Regions from separate parts of the Streptomyces sp. NPDC007983 genome, predicted to be linked through region 2. Evidence: riboswitches for the same ligand, from Rfam matches in the RefSeq annotation. Region 2 holds a riboswitch; each other region holds the start of a gene.

Region 1 (2,192 bases), on a different contig from region 2:
GACACGCGCGGCGCGCTCGGGGTCGGCGGCGTAGACCGGCAGGCCGTCCTCGTCGACCTCCTTGAAGGAGAACGGCACGGTGATCAGCCGCCCGTCGAACTCCGGCACGGCGACCTGGGTCGCGGCGTCCAGCGGCGACAGGCCCTCGTCGTTCTCCTCCCACGCGCTGCGCGGCGAGGTCAGGCACAGCGCCTGCAGCACGGGGACGTCGAGCGCGGCGAGCGCGCCCGCGTCCCACGCCTCGTCGTCGCCGCCCGCCGACGCCTCGGCGGGGCGGGTGCCGCCCGCGGCGAGCACGGTGGTGACGACGGCGTCGGCCGCGCCGAGCGCCTCGATCAGCTCGGGTTCGGGGGCCCGGAGGGAGGCGACGAACAGCGGCAGCGGCCGTCCTCCGGCGTCCTCGACGGCCTGGCACAGCGCCTCCACGAAGGCGGTGTTGCCGCTCATGTGGTGGGCCCGGTAGTAGAGCACGGCGATCGTCGGGCCGGTGACGCCCTCGCGCGCGGTCCGCTCCAGCGGCCCCCAGGTGGGGGCGGTGGCGGGCGGTTCGAAGCCGTGGCCGGTGAGCAGCACGGTGTCGGACAGGAAGCGCGCCAGCTGGTCCAGGTTGGCGGGGCCGCCGTGCGCGAGGTAGGCATGGGCCTCGGCGGCGATTCCCACCGGGACCGTGGACGCCTCCATGAGCTGGGCGTCGGGCGCCTGTTCACCGGTGAGCACGACGACGGGGAGGTCGCCCGCGAGCAGGGTCTCGAGGCCGTCCTCCCAGGCGCGGATGCCACCGAGCAGCCGCACGACGACGAGTTCGACGCCGTCGAGGAGGCCGGGCAGATCGTCGAGCGGGAGCCGCGCCGGGTTGGCGAGGCGGTACGGCACCGGGCCCGTGGCCGCGCGGGCACTGAGCAGGTCGGTGTCGGACGTCGACAGCAGCAGGATCATGGCTCAGCGCCTTCCTCGGGGTCCGCGCCCCGGGCGGGTTGGAAGACGGCGGGAGTTCCTGGCTCGCACGGCAGGCTGCCGTGTTCACAGTGGCGGGACCGCACCGGATTCGCACCGGTTTCCTCCCCCAGACGCCGTCTTGTGCGTCTTGACGCCGTCTAATGCGTCCAGCGGGCCAGACGGCCCGCCGCAGAGCATAGTAGGCGTTGCTGACCTGGCACGGGACGGTGAGGGCCGACCGGACGTCGGTATGCTCGCCGCCATGTCCCTCCCCCCGGCAACCGTCCCACCTGCGAACGAAGCGCCCGTCGAAGCGCCCTCGCGGCGGGCGCGCGGACGCGATGACGCCTGCCCCGGCGCGCTGCGGCTGCACCCGGCGGACGACGGCTCCCTGGCGCGCGTCCGGATACCCGGCGGCCTGCTGACGGCAGGTCAGGCGCTGGCGCTGGCGCGGGCGAGCGAGGAGCTGGGCGACGGCCGTCTGGACCTCACCTCGCGGGGCAATCTCCAGCTCCGCGGCCTGGACGCGGCGTGCGGCGGCGATCTGGCGGCCGCGTTGCGGGACGCCGGACTGCTTCCCTCCGACCGGTACGACCGGGTGCGCAACATCGTGGCGTCCCCGCTGAGCGGCCTCGACGGCGCCGGACACGGCGAAGTCACCGCGTGGGCCAGGGAGTTGGACGCCGCGCTGTGCGCCGGGGCGTGGGATGAGTTGTCCGGCTTGTCGGGTCGTTTCCTGTTCGCGATGGACGACGGCCGGGGCGATGTGGCCGCATTGGGCGCGGATGTGACATTGATCGCAACGCCGGACGGCGGGGCGGTGCTGCGGGTGGGCTCCGGTATGTCGGGGGTCGGTCTTGAGGTGCGAGGGCGGGACGCGCCGTGCGCCGCCGCGCTGGCCGCCGTGGAGTTCCTGACCAGGGCCCGGGCGAGCGGCACACGGGCGTGGCGGGCGCGCGAACTGCCCACGCGACACGCCGTGACCGCCGACGGCCTGGCGGCGCGGCTCGCGGACGAGGGCGTCGAAGCCGTACGTACCGGACAGAGCGGGCCGGTTGACGCGCCCGGCGCGCCGCCCGCACCGGGCGTCGTGTCCGGGCCGGACGGGCGCCACGCCGTGTCCGTCCTCGTACCCCTGGGCCGGGTCGGCGCGGCGCGGTGGCGGCTACTCGCCGGGCTCGCCTCCCGGGGCGGGTCGGGCGAACTGCGTGTGACACCCTGGCGCGGCGTGGTGCTCCCGGGGTTCACCGCGGACG
Region 2 (2,192 bases):
CTCGGTCAGGGGTCAGTTCGGGGCGGCCGCCACCGGACGGGCGCCTCGGCCTTCGCGGGCCGCGGGTTCAGCAGCCGCTCGGCCAACTCGCCGAAGATGAGCCCGAATCCGCCCCACAGGGTGAGCTGCATGGCGAGGGCGGACAGCCGGAACCGCCACAGCACGGTGGCGGGAAAGCCCCCCGGCACCTCGTTGATCACCGGCAGGAAGGCGTACGCCAGCCCGATCGCGACGGCGAAGGCGGCCACCGCGGCGACGGTGGCGTACCAGGTGCCGAACTTCGGGGCGAGCCGCTTGCCCAGGATGGTGGCGGCGATCGCGAGGAGGACGCTGAGCAGCATCATCAGGAAGTACAGCGTCGTTCGTTTGCCGATGGTGTCGGCGTTGCCGACGGCGGGCGGGTTGGCCGGGTACTTCAGGAACGGCACGACGTAGACCGCGAGCAGCGCGCAGCCGGACAGCAGCAACGCGGTGGCCCGGGGGCTGAAACGGCCGACGCGGCCGAGGGCGAAGCAGTAGGCGAGAGCGGCGATGCCGCCGAAGGCGACCCCGTAGATCAGGACACCGGTGGCCAGGCCCGCGGTGGACTGCAGGGTACGGGAGACGAGCTCGACCTCGTGCTCGTGCGCGTGGGCCTCCTCGAAGCTGATCGCGCTGTCGACGTTGGGCTCACCGAGGAAGTACGCGGCGATCAGCGCGAGCAGGCCGGCGCCCAGGCCCGCGACCATGCCCCGGACGAGCAGATTCCTTACCGTTGCGGAGTTCATGAGTGCGCGGCGTCCCTCGCTCAGTGGCAGGGGAAACCAAGCAGGTGGCGGGCGTCATGCACCCACTCGTGAACGCTCTCGCCGGAGACGACAGCGGTGGCGCCCTGCTCCGCGCCGACGAAGTACAGCAGGACCAGCATCAAAATGCCGAAGAAGACCGCCCAGGGAGCTATCGCCTTGAGCGGCAGCGGGGCGGGCAGAGCGGGGGTGGTGGGTGTCGGCTGAGCGACTGGCTGCGCCATGGCAGGGCCTCCTCTGGGAGTTCGCGTCCCATCTCGGTGGTGCACAAGACGACTGCTACGGGTCTGACTCACCATCACCTCCCGTGAGGCGATGGCACACAGTGGCGCGACCGTGCCGGATTCCCACCGGCTTCCGTCTTGCCGTCGTCGATATCGGAGCGACGATACCGCGTGACACGGGCATGGCCAAGACCGGCCACCTGACCTGATCGTCTCCGGGGCCCGGCATGCCGCCGTGACGCTCTGCGCGGGTCCCGCTTACCCTGATTCGGTCGTTTGTTCCTGGACGGCGCTCTGTAACGCTATGTGATCGGGAGTACGTGATGGCCACCTCCACCGACGTGGAGCCCCGCCCGGAGGAGGCCCGCAAGGAAGGTCGGCTCCGGAGCTGGCTGCTGGAGGGCCTGTCCGATATGGCCAAGCAGCAGCCCGGACCCCACGCCCAGGTCCCCGAGGGACACAAGGGGCAGCGGTGGTGGCGGGTGATGTGCCTGACCGGTGTGGACTACTTCTCCACGCTCGGTTACCAGCCCGGTATCGCCGCTCTCGCGGCCGGGCTGCTGTCTCCCGTCGCCACCATCGTGCTGGTGGCGGTGACCCTGGCCGGGGCGCTGCCGGTGTACCGGCGGGTGGCCAAGGAGAGCCCGCATGGCGAGGGGTCGATCGCGATGCTGGAGCGGCTGCTGTCGTTCTGGCAGGGCAAGCTGTTCGTTCTGACGCTGCTGGGGTTCGCGGCCACCGACTTCCTGATCACCATCACCCTCTCGGCCGCCGACGCCTCCACCCACCTGGTGGAGAACCCGCACTTCACCAGCGCTCTGCGGGGTCACGAGGTGGCCATCACGCTGGGGCTGGTCGCCCTGCTCGGCGCCGTCTTCCTCAAGGGCTTCATGGAGGCCATCGGGGTGGCGGTGGTGCTCGTGGGCGGCTACCTCGCGCTGAACGTGGTGGTGGTGATCGTCGGGCTGTGGCACGTGGCCACCGCGTCCCATGTGGTCACCGACTGGTCCCGGGCGCTGACCGAACAGCACAGCAACCCGCTGGTCATGGTCGGTCTGGCGCTGGTGGTGTTCCCCAAACTCGCACTGGGCCTGTCCGGCTTCGAGACCGGCGTGGCCGTCATGCCTCATGTCCAGGGCGACCCGGGCGACACCGAGGAGCGGCCCACCGGGCGGATCCGGGA
Region 3 (2,192 bases), on a different contig from region 2:
GGGGGACACCGCACCCGACAGCGGCTTCGCCGCGGGCCCAGACCCCCCGTAATACCCACGCGCGCTCATCTCGCCCACCGGCTTGCCGAGCAGCACCACCTGGCTGCTGCGGTCGCTGCCCGGCTTCAGCAGGACCGGGTTCATCAGGGCGCTCGGTTCGACGCGCGCGGCGGCGGCCTGCATGGCCTGGGCCCGCCCGATCTCGGCGCCGTCCCGGGTGACGAAGGAGTTGAGCGACATGTTCTGCGCCTTGAACGGCGCGACCCGGAGCCCTTCGCGCGCCAGCCAGCGGCAGATGCCCGCCGTGACGACGCTCTTACCGGCGTCCGAGGTCGTCCCCGCGATGAGCAGTCCGCCCCCCGAGGTCATCGGGTCACCCCTTTCCTGCCTGTTGCGCAACGGCCCGCGACAGTGGCGAGCAGGGCGAGCGCCGAGACCCGCCGTGAGAGGCGGACCGCCCGCGGAATGTCGGCCACCGTCACGGGACGGCCGCCCGGATTCAGCACCGGGCGGTGCTCGACCCGGCCCCCGTACGCCAGCGTGCCGCCCAGCCGCACCCCCAGCGCGCCCGCGAACGACGCCTCCACCGGGCCCGCGTTGGGGCTCGGGTGGCGTCCGCCGTCGTGGCGCCAGGCGCGCCGCGCGCCGCGCGGGTCGGGCCCGGCGAGGGTGGCCAGGACGGCTGTGAGACGGGCGCCGGGCCAGCCCGCGGCATCGTCCAGCCGGGCCGCCGCCCAGCCGAACCGGCGGTAGCGGGCCGACGTGTGGCCCACCATGGCGTCCAGGGTGTTGACGGCCCGGAAGCCGACGAGCCCCGGCACCCCGGCCACGGCCCCCCACACCAGCGCGCCCACCACCGCGTCCGAGGTGTTCTCGGCCACCGACTCGACGACCGCCCGCGCGATCTGCTGTTCGTCCAGCGCCTGCGGATCGCGTCCGCACAGATGCGGCAGCCGCTCCCGCGCGGCGCCGACGTCGCCTGCGGCCAGCGCGTCACCGATGGCCCTCGCCTCCCGTACCAGCGAGGTGCCGCCCAGCACGGCCCAGGTGGCGGCGGCGGTCAGCGCGGCGTCGGCCGTACGGCGGGGCCCCGCGAGGGTGCGTACGGTACGGGCCAGCAGCGCGGCACCGGCGGCCGCGCCGCCCGCGCACAGCGCGGTGTGCAGGGCCCCGGAACCGCGGTGGTCGCGCCACAGCCGCCGCTCGACGGCCGCGGCGGCGCGCCCGAACGCGGCCACCGGATGGCCGCGGCGAGGATCGCCCGTGGCGAGGTCGCCGAGGAAGCCGAGAGCGGCGCCGCACGCGTACGAGGCGTGGTCCGCGCGCATCCTCAGGCCGCCGTCACGCCTCTGCGGCGGGAACCGCCGCAGAGCACATGGACAGGTGGGGCTGACGGCGTGGCAGTGCCGGGCATGACGGTATGTCCTCACTCAGGGTCCGCGCCCTGGCTCGACGTGACCGGCGGTGAGAGTCTCCTGGCTCCCGGATCCGCGGCTCTCCCGGTCTTCCAGCCTTCCTCGCGTACGGACGGCCGTGACCCCTTGCGGTGAGGGAAGAGCGCTCCCCGGTGACAGTGGCGGGACCGCGCCGGATTCTCACCGGCTTCCTCTCCTGCCGCCGTTTGGCTCGGGAAGTCCACCATGGGGCGCGAATGGCCGTCAACTGGCATGTGACCTGCGATGCCGTAGTGTGCCGAGGCCCACAGCCCGTGGGAACGGCCGCGGGGCGGTGGGCGCCGATCGGCACCCACCGCCCCGCGGCCGTTCCGTGGCCTCAGGCCACGATCAGATAGATGCCGTACGCCACCACCGCGGCGCACAGCGCGAAACAGGCGTACGCGCCGGTGCGCGCAACCGGGGACGCGCCGCCCGCGGTGGCCTGGGGCTGCGGCTGCGCCGTACGGGAGGTGCCGATGATGCCCAGGGTGAAGACCCCTACGACGCCGACCGTCACCGCGAGGCTGACGCCGAAGACCTGGCCGAGGGCCGCCCAGTCGATGTGCATTGCGTGTGCTCCCTGTCAGCTGGAGGAACGGGTCCCCGCGGCGGCGGGGGTGGGGGCGGATTCGGACGAGGCGCGCGCGGCGGACACCGCGTCCGTGACGTCCGTGACGTCCGTGGCGTCCGTGCCGGCAGCGCCATCGGCGGCCGACGCGGTGGCCGGGGCCTTTCCGGCGGGCGGCGGGGCCACCG
Region 4 (2,192 bases), on a different contig from region 2:
CTCGCCTCCACTCGCGCCGACACCGTACGGGCCGTGTGCGAATCCATCGCCTACGCCGCCCGGCACTGCCTGGAGGCGGCCGGGCTCTCGGGGCGGCTCGCGCTGTGCGGCGGAGGCGCGCGTTCCGCCGCCTGGACCGAGATCTTCGCGAACGTCATCGGCCACCCGGTGGCCATTCCCGACGAGCCGGAGGTCGGCGCGCGGGGCGCGGTCGCAGTCGCCCGGCGGTCGCTCGGCGACCCCGGGGACGCGTCCCGCCGGCGCGCCGCGTCCCGTACCGTCGAACCCCGGAGCGAGCTTCGCGGCGCCTACGAGGACGGCTACGCCGACTACCGCGGCCGCCTCGCCCGTGCCCTGGACGAATGGCGGGCGAGCGGCCCGGCGAGCTAGTTTTCCCTGGGATTCCGACGCGGCCAAGGTCCGACGCAACCAGCACATATATGCGAATCCACCCAGCTGACGACACAACATCTGGGGGCGCGTGCGCAGCACGACACAAGATGTATGCTCGTGCTCGCTGTCGCCGCAGGGGAATCCGGCGCGAATCCGGAACTGTCCCGCAACGGTGTACGTGTGCGCTTTTGCGTACCCGTGAGTCCGATGACCTGCCGATGGCCGTCTGCATACGTCCGGGCCCCGCGGGTTGGGTCGATGGACGCTGCGTGGAGTGCCGTGGAGCGGAATCGGCATGCCCGTGAGCGGCCATCGCGCTCCGCCCTCGAAGGCCCCCAGCCGAGCGAGGGAGAACACTTCAGTGACCATCGCGCCCGCCGATCCGGTTTCAGAGGCAGCGGATACATCGGCAGCGGCCGACGCGCCCGGGACCGCCCTGCTGCGGACCCTGACCGCGCTCACCGCCGACCTGCCCGCCACCGACCCCGGCAAGGTCGCGGCCGCCGCCCTGCGCGGCCGCCATCCCGGTTCGGACGAGGCGGAGTTGCGCTCCCTGGCGACCGAGGCGGCGGCCGGACTCATCGGCGAGGAGCCGGAGTACTCCAGGCTCGCCGCGCGGCTGCTGACCCGCGCGATCGCCGAGGAGGCGGCCGGGCAGGGCGCGGACTCCTTCTCCGCCTCCGTCGCCGTGGGCCACCGCGAGGGCCTGATCGCCGACTCCACCGCCGAGTTCGTGACCGCCCACGCCGCCCGGCTGGACGCGCTGGTCGACCAGGCGCTGGCCGACGGCGCCGACGACCGCTTCGGCTACTTCGGGCTGCGCACCCTGCACAGCCGCTATCTGCTGCGCCACCCGATCACCCGTCAGGTGATCGAGACCCCGCAGCACTTCCTGCTGCGGGTGGCCTGCGGGCTCGCCGAGGACCTGTCGGACCGGGCGCTGGCGGACGTCGCCGAGCTGTACCGGATGACCAGCACGCTGTCGTACCTGCCCAGCTCCCCCACGCTGTTCAACTCCGGCACCCGGCACCCGCAGATGTCGTCCTGCTATCTGCTGGACTCGCCGCTGGACGAGCTGGACTCGATCTACAACCGCTACCACCAGGTGGCGCGCCTGTCGAAGCACGCGGGCGGCATCGGCCTGTCGTACTCCCGCATCCGCGCCCGCGGTTCGCTGATCCGCGGCACCAACGGGCACTCCAACGGCATCGTGCCGTTCCTGCGCACGCTGGACGCCTCGGTGGCGGCCGTCAACCAGGGCGGCCGGCGCAAGGGCGCGGCCTGCGTCTACCTGGAGACCTGGCACGCGGACATCGAGGAGTTCCTGGAGCTGCGGGACAACACGGGCGAAGAGGCCCGCCGCACGCACAACCTCAACATCGCGCACTGGATCCCGGACGAGTTCATGCGCCGGGTCGAGGCGGACGCCGACTGGTCGCTGCTCTCGCCGGTGGACGCGCCCGAGCTGGTGGACCTGTGGGGCGAGGAGTTCGACGCCGCGTACCGCAAGGCCGAGGCCGAGGGGCGGGCGGTCAAGCAGGTCCCGGCGCGCCAGCTGTACGCCCGGATGATGCGCACCCTCGCGCAGACCGGCAACGGCTGGATGACGTTCAAGGACGCCGCCAACCGCACCGCCAACCAGACCGCCGAGCCGGGCCGGGTCGTCCACTCCTCCAACCTGTGCACCGAGATCCTGGAGGTCACCGACGACGGCGAGACCGCCGTGTGCAACCTCGGCTCGGTCAACCTCGCCGCCCACCTCGGTGAGGACGGCCAGATGGACTGGGAGCGGCTGGACC

What was found. A riboswitch is a leader RNA that binds a small molecule or an ion and turns the genes downstream of it on or off. The one in region 2 is predicted to bind cobalamin.
Region 1: it holds a riboswitch for cobalamin, as region 2 does, so the genes downstream of both, cobN (cobaltochelatase subunit CobN) here and ACFZCY_RS36520 (CbtB-domain containing protein) in region 2, are expected to answer to the same signal.
Region 3: it holds a riboswitch for cobalamin, as region 2 does, so the genes downstream of both, ACFZCY_RS40480 (cobalamin biosynthesis protein) here and ACFZCY_RS36520 (CbtB-domain containing protein) in region 2, are expected to answer to the same signal.
Region 4: it holds a riboswitch for cobalamin, as region 2 does, so the genes downstream of both, ACFZCY_RS09390 (ribonucleoside-diphosphate reductase subunit alpha) here and ACFZCY_RS36520 (CbtB-domain containing protein) in region 2, are expected to answer to the same signal.

Annotation. Positions count from the first base shown of each region.
Region 1 covers NZ_JBIBJI010000004.1:406,213-408,404, forward strand. The annotation lists gene cobN (cobaltochelatase subunit CobN) at 1-936, opposite strand, end outside; cobalamin riboswitch at 968-1,108, opposite strand; gene cobG (precorrin-3B synthase) at 1,199-2,192, shown strand, end outside.
Region 2 covers NZ_JBIBJI010000018.1:36,737-38,928, forward strand. The annotation lists gene ACFZCY_RS36515 (CbtA family protein) at 6-767, opposite strand; gene ACFZCY_RS36520 (CbtB-domain containing protein) at 788-1,009, opposite strand; cobalamin riboswitch at 1,046-1,187, opposite strand; gene ACFZCY_RS36525 (APC family permease) at 1,333-2,192, shown strand, end outside.
Region 3 covers NZ_JBIBJI010000025.1:66,459-68,650, reverse strand. The annotation lists gene ACFZCY_RS40485 (cobyric acid synthase) at 1-369, opposite strand, end outside; gene ACFZCY_RS40480 (cobalamin biosynthesis protein) at 366-1,328, opposite strand; cobalamin riboswitch at 1,469-1,610, opposite strand; gene ACFZCY_RS40475 (hypothetical protein) at 1,774-2,004, opposite strand; gene ACFZCY_RS40470 (inorganic phosphate transporter) at 2,020-2,192, opposite strand, start outside.
Region 4 covers NZ_JBIBJI010000003.1:94,821-97,012, forward strand. The annotation lists gene ACFZCY_RS09385 (FGGY family carbohydrate kinase) at 1-390, shown strand, start outside; cobalamin riboswitch at 488-628, shown strand; gene ACFZCY_RS09390 (ribonucleoside-diphosphate reductase subunit alpha) at 755-2,192, shown strand, end outside.